DNA from 2 places in the Kitasatospora sp. NPDC008115 genome. Region 2 is predicted to be linked to the other one. Evidence: riboswitches for the same ligand, from Rfam matches in the RefSeq annotation. Region 2 holds a riboswitch; the other holds the start of a gene.
What was found. Region 2 has a riboswitch for S-adenosylmethionine ahead of ACFZBX_RS18465 (aminotransferase class V-fold PLP-dependent enzyme). Riboswitches for the same ligand answer to the same signal wherever they lie in the genome.
Positions count from the first base shown of each region.

Region 1: it holds a riboswitch for S-adenosylmethionine, as region 2 does, so the genes downstream of both, thrC (threonine synthase) here and ACFZBX_RS18465 (aminotransferase class V-fold PLP-dependent enzyme) in region 2, are expected to answer to the same signal.

Region 1 covers NZ_JBIBHU010000030.1:23,063-27,245, reverse strand. Annotated here, with positions in the region: gene ACFZBX_RS30420 (trehalose-6-phosphate synthase) at 1-1,330, opposite strand, end outside; gene ACFZBX_RS30415 (glucosyl-3-phosphoglycerate synthase) at 1,369-2,376, opposite strand; SAM riboswitch class I at 2,538-2,668, shown strand; gene thrC (threonine synthase) at 2,684-3,964, shown strand; gene ACFZBX_RS30405 (ubiquitin-like small modifier protein 1) at 4,042-4,183, shown strand, end outside.
Region 2 covers NZ_JBIBHU010000013.1:138,250-142,432, forward strand. Annotated here, with positions in the region: gene ACFZBX_RS18455 (rhomboid family intramembrane serine protease) at 1-522, shown strand, start outside; gene ACFZBX_RS18460 (Lrp/AsnC ligand binding domain-containing protein) at 519-800, shown strand; gene ACFZBX_RS18465 (aminotransferase class V-fold PLP-dependent enzyme) at 818-2,182, opposite strand; SAM riboswitch class IV at 2,235-2,352, opposite strand; gene trpD (anthranilate phosphoribosyltransferase) at 2,460-3,536, opposite strand; gene ACFZBX_RS18475 (hypothetical protein) at 3,677-4,102, opposite strand.

The DNA.
Region 1 (4,183 bases), on a different contig from region 2:
CGATGTCGTACGGGTTGACGCTCAGCGCGTCCTCGCCGAGTTCGGCGTGTGCGCCGGCCTCCCGGGACAGGACGAGCGCGCAGCCCCGGTCGGAGACCACCGGGACCTCCTTGGCGACCAGGTTCATGCCGTCCCGGATCGGGTTGACCAGGGCCACGTCGGCCATCCGGTAGGCGGCCAGCGAGCGCGGGAAGTCGTCGTCGACGTGCAGGATCAGCGGGGTCCAGTCCGGTGTGCCGAACTCCGCGACGATCTCGGCGGCCAGCGCCCGCACCTGGTCGGTGTAGGCCCGGTACTCGGCGAGGTCGGTGCGGGACGGGTAGGCGAAGGCGATGTGCACCACCCGGTCGCGCCACTCGGGGCGGGTGCGCAGCAGGTGCCGGTAGGCCAGGAAGCCGCGGACGATGTTCTTGCTCAGCTCGGTGCGGTCGACCCGCACCACGGTGCGGCGCTCGCCGACGGCGGTGCGCAGGGCGGCGAGCCGTTCGTCGACGTCCGGGCGGTGGGCGCGCTCGCGCAGGAAGTCGGCGTCGGCGCCGAGGCCGTGCACGCCGAGCGCGGTGGTGCGGCCGGCGTGGGTGACGGTGAGCGCCTCGCGGTCGACCGCCGCGCCGAGGAACCGCTCGCAGCAGTCGGCGAAGGCGAGCGCCCAGCGGCGGGTCAGGAAGCCCGCCCGGTCGGCGCCGAGGATGCCGGTGAGGACGGTGGCGGCGATGTCGTCGGGCAGCAGCCGCAGGTACTCGGGCGGTGCCCAGGGGGTGTGCGAGAAGTGGCCGATCCGCAGGTCGGGGCGGGCGGCCCGGAGCAGCGCCGGGACCAGCGAGAGGTGGTAGTCCTGCACCAGGACGGCGGCGCCGGGGGCGGCCTCGGCGGCGAGCGCCTCGGCGAAGGCGGCGTTGTAGGCGGTGAAGGCCTCCCACTCGGTGCGGAAGCCGGTGTCGAAGGCGGGGGCGGTCGGGGTGTTCCAGAGCAGGTGGTGGACGAACCAGAGGGTCGAGTTGGCGATGCCGTTGTAGGCGCGGGCGAAGGTCTGCGGGTCTATGTCCAGCATCCGCACGGCCTGCCCGCCGACGTCGTGGCCGGCCCGGTCGAGGCGGCCGTCCGGGGCCTGGCGGGCGGCCCGGCGGTCGGCGTCGGAGAGGGCGGCGCAGACCCAGACGGCGTCCGGGTCGTCGATGGCGGAGAGCCCGGAGACCAGGCCTCCGCCGCCTCTGCGGAGGGTCAGCGTGCCGTCGTCCGCGGTGCCGAAGGACACCGGCCCCCGGTTGGACGCCACCAGAACGGGGGCGGCGCCGGTCGGATTCGAACGCTCGGTCGTGTCAGGGCCCATGGTTGGTTGGTTGCCGGGGGTCCGGGGCGGCAAACGTGTCACCGCCGGGTGGCGTATTCGGGGACGGTGTGCATCGGGGGGCGTTCGGTGGCGGTGACGGGGTGGGTGTGGGCGGTGAAGGCGCGGGTGCCCGGGTCGCGGGTGAACTGGGTGAGCCGGGGGTGGACCAGGTCGGCGGAGGCCTTGAGCCGGTGGGTGCGGTCGAGCCGTTCCAGCGCGGTGCGGTAGATGGTGGCGGCCATCCGGCCGAGTGCCTGGCCGTCCTGGTGGCGGTGGTGGCGCACGCCGACGTCCACCTGGGCGAGCGCGTCCAGGCCGGCCGTCTCCAGGGCGTCGACCAGCAGGCCGAGTTCGACGCCGTAGCCGGTGGGGAAGGGCAGCCGTTCGAGCAGCGAGCGGCGGGCCGCGTACTCACCGCCGAGCGGCTGGACGAAACCGGCGAGTTCCGGCCAGTGCAGGTTGAGCAGCGGGCGGGCGACCAGTTCGGTGACCCGGCCGCCGCCGGCCGGCACGACCGCGCCGTCGGTCTCCAGCGGCCGGTCGTACATCGCCTTGACCAACTGGATGTCCGGCTCGGTGAGCAGCGGGCCGATGATCCCGGAGACCAGGGCGGGGTCGAACTCGCGCAGGTCGGCGTCGACGAAGCAGACGATCTCGCCGCGGGTGACCAGCAGCGAGCGCCAGAGCACCTCGCCCTTGCCGGGGGCGGCGGGCAGCCGGGGCAGGATCGCGTCGCGGTGGACCACGGTGGCGCCCGCCTCGGCGGCGACCGCGGCGGTGGCGTCGGCGGAGCCGGAGTCGACCACCACCAGCTCGTCGACCAGCGGCAGCCGCTCCATCAGCTCGCGGCGGATGACCCGGACGATCTCGCCGACGGTGGCCTCCTCGTCCAGCGCGGGCAGCACGACGCTGACCGTGCCGGCCGGGCCGAGCGCCCGCTTGGCCGCCGGCAGGGTGTGCACCGGGCGGTCGGCCGCGCTCCACGAGCGACGGCGCAGCCAGGACGCCGTCTCGGGGAGGAGCTCGGGGGTCGGTTCGGCGGGCAAGGTGCTCTCCTCGGCGGGGTCGGGTACGGGGTCCGGTGGGACGGGGCATCTCGCGTGGCGGACGGTGCCGTTCGGGGTTGACGCCTTCGGATACAGTCTTCGTACAGCGGTCGGACCTTCGCACGCCGGGGTCACCGCTGAGCAGGACCACAACTTCACAGAGCTCATCCAGAGGGACTGAGGGAACGGCCCGTTGACGTCCCGGCAACCTTCTCGCGCGGTCGGCATATGCCCCGGCGGGACAGGTGCCAATTCCGGCCCGGGCGCGACCGCGTCACGGGGAAGATGAGGAGAGAGGCCTCCGCTCATGGCTATCGACACCGCCGCACCCGTCACCGTCGACCTCGGTCCCGCCGCCCGGCTGTCCTGTCGGGAATGCGGCACCAGGTTCCCGCTCGGCCCCAGCTTCGCCTGCCTGGAGTGCTTCGGCCCGCTGGAGATCGCGTACGAGTTCGGCAGCGAGGGCGCCGAGGAGCTGCGCAAGCGGATCGAGGCCGGTCCCGCCTCCATCTGGCGCTACGCGCCGCTGCTGCCGGTGCCCGCCGACGTCGCGTCCAAGCCGAACCTCAACCCGGGGTGGACCCCGCTGGTGAAGGCCGACAACCTGGGCCGTGAGCTGGGCTTCACCGCGCAGTTGCACGTCAAGGACGACTCCGGCAACCCGACCCACTCCTTCAAGGACCGCGTGGTGGCCTGCGCCATCGAGGCGGCCCGCGCGTTCGGCTACACCACGCTGTCCTGCTCCTCGACCGGCAACCTGGCCGGCGCGGTGGGCGCGGCGGCGGCCCGGGCGGGCTTCCGGTCCTGCGTGTTCATCCCGCACGACCTGGAGCAGGGCAAGGTCGTGATGGCCGGGGTGTACGGCGGCGAGCTGGTCGGCATCCAGGGCAACTACGACGACGTGAACCGGTTCTGCTCGGAGCTGATCGGCGATCCCGCCGGCGAGGGCTGGGGCTTCGTCAACGTCAATCTGCGGCCGTACTACGGCGAGGGCTCCAAGACGCTCGCCTACGAGATCTGCGAGCAGCTGGGCTGGCGGCTGCCGGAGCAGATCGTGATCCCGATCGCCTCGGGCTCGCAGCTCACCAAGATCGACAAGGGTCTGCAGGAGCTGATCAAGCTCGGCCTGGTCGAGGACCGGCCGTACCGGATCTTCGGCGCCCAGGCGGCGGGCTGCTCGCCGGTCTCGGCCGCGTTCAAGGCCGGCCACGACGTGATCCGGCCGGTCAAGCCGGACACCATCGCCAAGTCGCTGGCGATCGGCAACCCGGCCGACGGCCCCTACGTGCTGGACATCGCCCGGCGCACCGGCGGCGCGGTGGAGGACGTGACGGACGAGGAGGTCGTGGCCGCGATCCGGCTGCTGGCCCGCACCGAGGGCATCTTCGCGGAGACCGCGGGCGGCGTGACGGTCGGCGTGCTCAAGAAGCTGGTCGAGACCGGTCAGCTGGACCCGTCGAAGGAGACCGTCGCGATCAACACCGGTGACGGTCTGAAGACCCTCGACGCGGTCTCGGACGCCGGGATGACCGCCGTGATCCGGCCGACCCTGGAGTCCTTCCGGGACGCCGGCCTGGCCACCGCCTGACCCCGGGCCCCCGCCCCCCGCAGGCTCCACCCGCCCGTCCCCGCCCCGCCCCGCGCGCCCCGAACGAGGAGACCCCCATGAGCGCCAACGTCCGCATCCCGACCATCCTGCGCACCTACACCGGTGGCGCCAGCGAGGTGCCCGCCGAGGGCGCCACGCTCGGCGAGGTCATCGCCGACCTGGAGAAGAACCACGCCGGGATCGCCGCGCGCATCCTGG
Region 2 (4,183 bases):
GCGCTGTTCCTGCACGCCGGCTGGCTGCACCTGCTCGGCAACCTGCTCTTCCTGCACGTCTTCGGACCGACCGTGGAGCGGCGGCTGGGGCGCTCCCGGTTCCTCCTCTTCTATCTGGCGTCCGGGGCGCTGGCCACCTACGGCTTCGCACTGGCCGAGGCGCACTCGGCGGACTCGACCAGGGTGCTGATCGGCGCCTCCGGGGCGATCTCCGCCGCGCTCGGCGCCTATCTGCGCTTCCACCCGCGGGCCAGGGTCACCACGCTCGTGCCGCTGCTGCTCTTCCTGCCGCTGCGCTTCCCGGCCTGGCTGGTGCTGGGGCTCTGGTTCGCCCTGCAGTGGTGGTCGGTGCACTCCGCCGGGCCCGGGGTGGCGTACCTGGTGCACGTGATCGGCTTCGCGGCCGGTTTCCTCTACGCCTGCACCCTCACCGAGCGCCGTCCGCGGGCCACCCGCCCCCGCGACGGTGCCGCCGACGCCCGATACCCTGGCGGCACCTCACAAAGGAGTACGCCACCGTGATCACCGCCATCGTCCTGATCAAGACCAGCGTCGACCGCATCCCGGAGATCGCCGAGGCGATCGCCGCCATCGAGGGCGTCAGCGAGGTCTACTCGGTGACCGGTGGCTACGACCTGGTCGCGATGGTGCGGGTGGCCCGGCACGACGACCTCGCCGAGGTGATCCCCGGCCGCCTCAACAAGGTCCCGGGCGTGGCCCACACCGAGACCCAGATCGCCTTCCGCACCTACTCCCAGCACGACCTGGAGGCCGCGTTCGCGATCGGCCTGGACGAGTAGGCCACGCCTTCGGGGGCTCAGCCCTCGCGGCGGGTGTCCGCCACGCAGCGACCGCCCTCGTTGCGGTAGGTCCAGGCCGCGCCGTCCGTGACCAGCTCGCGGACGGCGGTCAGGAACCGCTCCACGTGCTCGTCCGGGGTGCCCGCGCCGAAGCTCACCCGGATCGCGTTCAGGCTGCGCTCGCCGGGCAGCGACGGCTCCGGCGCGCCGCACTCCGAGGGCGCCGCCTCCTCGTCGCCGAGCAGGGTGCGCACCAGCGGGTGGGCACAGAACAGGCCGTCGCGGACCCCGATGCCGTACTCGGCGGACAGCGCGGCCGAGAAGTGCGAGCTGTTCCAGCCCCGGACGACGAAGGAGAGCACGCCCACCCGGTCCGATTCGGCGCCGAACAGGTTCAGCACCCGGACCTCCGGGATCTGCGCCAGCCCGTCCTTCAGCCGCGCGACCAGCTCCCGCTCGCGGGCCTCCAGCGCGTCGAACCCGGCCTCGGTGAGCGCCCGGCAGGCCGAGGCGATCGCGTAGGCGCCGATGACGTTGGGCGAGCCGGCCTCGTGCCGGGCCGGGCCGGTGTGCCACTGCACGGCCACCGAGCCGTCGGTCTCCCGGGCCACCGTGCGGGTGGCGCCGCCGCCGGCCAGGTACGGCTCGGCCTCGTCCAGCCAGTCGGCCCGGCCGGCCAGCACCCCGGCGCCGAACGGCGCGTACAGCTTGTGGCCGGAGAAGGCGATCCAGTCGACGTCCAGCTCGCGCACCGAGACCCGGTGGTGCGGGGCCAGCTGCGCGGCGTCCAGCACCACCCGGGCGCCGTGGCGGTGCGCGGTGCGGGTCAGCTCCGCGACCGGCCACAGCTCGCCGGTGACGTTGGAGGCGCCGGTGACGCAGAGCAGCTTCGGGCCCTCGGGCGCGCCGGCCAGCGCGGCGTCGAAGGCGGCGACCGCCTCGGCGTGCGAGCGGGGGGCGCGCAGGTAGGTGACGGGCAGGCCGGCGTGCGCCCAGGGCAGCAGCGAGGCGTGGTGCTCGGTCTCGAAGGCGAACACCTGGGTCCCGGCCGGGACGGCGCCGGCCAGCAGGTTGAGCGAGTCGGTGGTGGCGCGGGTGAAGACCACCTGGTCGCCCTCGCGCAGGTCGAGGAACTCGGTGACGGTGCGGCGGCTCTGCTCGAACAGGTCGGTGGAGAGCTGCGACAGGTAGCCGGCACCGCGGTGCACGCTGCCGTAGTAGGGGGCGTAGGCGGCGACGTCGTCCCAGACCCGCTGGAGCGCCGGGGAACTGGCGGCGTAGTCGAGCGCCGCGTAGCCGACCTTCTCGCCGTTGGCGAGCGGGACCTGGACGTCGTGGCCGAGGACCGGAAGCGGGGCGCGGAAGGAGGTGGCGAGGGACATGAGGATGCACTCCTGTGACGGGTCAGGGACCCCGGGAGTGCGTTCAGTCCGGCGTCCGCGCTTGCCACGCGGACCGATCGCCGCGTGACCCGGTCCTCACCCAGGGCACCCCGCCACGGACGGAGGGTTGCCGGACAGCCAGCTGGGGCTTGACGCTGTCGCTCATGACCTGGCGAAGACTCTAGGTCGCGTGCGTCCCGCGGTCAAACAGGAGTCCGTATCCCGGACAGCCGCAGGGGCCCGTGGGAGGTGTCTCCCACGGGCCCCGACTCCCGTGTCACGCCCGGGTGGTGGCCTCCGACCAGTGCTTCAGCAGATCGCGCGCCGCGCCCGAGTCGATCGCCGCGGCGGTGCGCCGCATCGCGGCCCCGAGCTGCTCGGCGAGCGGCGCGTCGGTCAGGTCGAGCGCCACCAGCGCGGCCGCCGAGTTCAGCAGCACCGCGTCCCGCACCGGCCCGTGCTCCCCGGCCAGCAGCCGGCGCGCGACCTCCGCGTTGTACGCCGGGTCCCCGCCGCGCAGCGCCTCGATGCCGACCGGCTCGATGCCGACGTCGCGCGGGTCGAAGGAGGTCTCGGTGACGTCGCCGTCCCGGACCACCCAGACCCGCGAGGTGGTGGTGACGGTCAGCTCGTCCAGCCCGTCGTCACCCCGGAAGACCAGCGCGCTGGCACCGCGCCGCGCCAGCACGCCGGCGATCAGCCCGGCGAGGCGGGTGTCGAAGCAGCCGATCGCGTGCGCGGTGACCCGGGCCGGATTGGTGAGCGGGCCGAGGATGTTGAAGGCGGTCGGCACCCCGAGCTCGCTGCGCGCCGGGCCGGCGTGCCGCATCGACGGGTGGAAGGTGGCCGCGAAGCAGAAGGTGAGCCCGACCTCCTCGGCCACCTCGGCGACCCGGCGCGGCCGCAGGTTCAGGCTGATGCCCAGCTTCTCCAGCACGTCCGAGGAGCCGCTGGCCGAGGAGGCGGCCCGGTTGCCGTGCTTGACCACCTTGGCACCGGCCGCCGCGGCGACGATCGCCGACATGGTGGAGATGTTGACGGTCTTGGCCCGGTCGCCGCCGGTGCCGACGATGTCCACCGCCGGGCCGGGGATGAGCAGCGGCTCCGCGTGGGAGTACATCGAGTCGACCAGACCGGAGATCTCGTCGACCGTCTCGCCCTTGGCCCGCAGCGCCACCATGAAGCCGGCGATCTGCACCGGGGAGGCCTCCCCGCTCATGATCCGGTCCATCGCCCACGCGGTGGCCGAGCGGTCGAGGTCCTCCCCCCGCAGCAGCGCCGACAGGATGTCCGGCCAGGTGCGGACCACCTGCGCGGGCTCGCTACCGCCGTTCGCAGGCTGCACGTTCACCATGACCGACTCCAGCTCTCGCTCCCCGCGGACGGGGAAGGACGTAGGGACGGAGTCAGCCTATCGAGCGGCGGGGCCCCGGGCTCCGCCGTTCACCCTTCTTCTCTTGTACTGAGACGCCGGCGTGAGACACCGGCCCCGCCCTAACGCGCGGCGGGCGTCCGCTTGGCCAGCCGGGCCCGCAGCAGGGTGGCGGCGGCCCCGGCCAGCGCCACCGGGTCCACCGGCTGGGAGATCGCCGCGTCGGCCCGGCTCCACGCCGCCAGCCAGGAGTCCTGCGGCCGGCCGATCAGCACCAGCAGCGGCGGGCAGCCGTAGATCTCGTCCTTCAACTGCCGGGCGAGCCCGAGCCCGCCGGCCGGAACCGCCTCGCCGTCCAGCACGCAGAGGTCCACCCCGCCCTTCTCCAGCGCCTTGAGCACCGCGGGGGTGGTCGCGCACTCCAGGTACTCCAGCTCCGGCAGGTCCTCCGCGGGCCTGCGGCCGAGAGCGGTCAGCACCTGCTCGCGGGTGGTGCGGTCGTGGCTGTAGACGAGAACGGTCAAGGTCTCGTCGGTCGTGTACGCCATGGGCCTGCTCCCTCACGTGTGATCCGGACCACGTTCGCCTCTCCCCGGATGCTACTCCCGATCACCCGCCGCCGAGCCCTT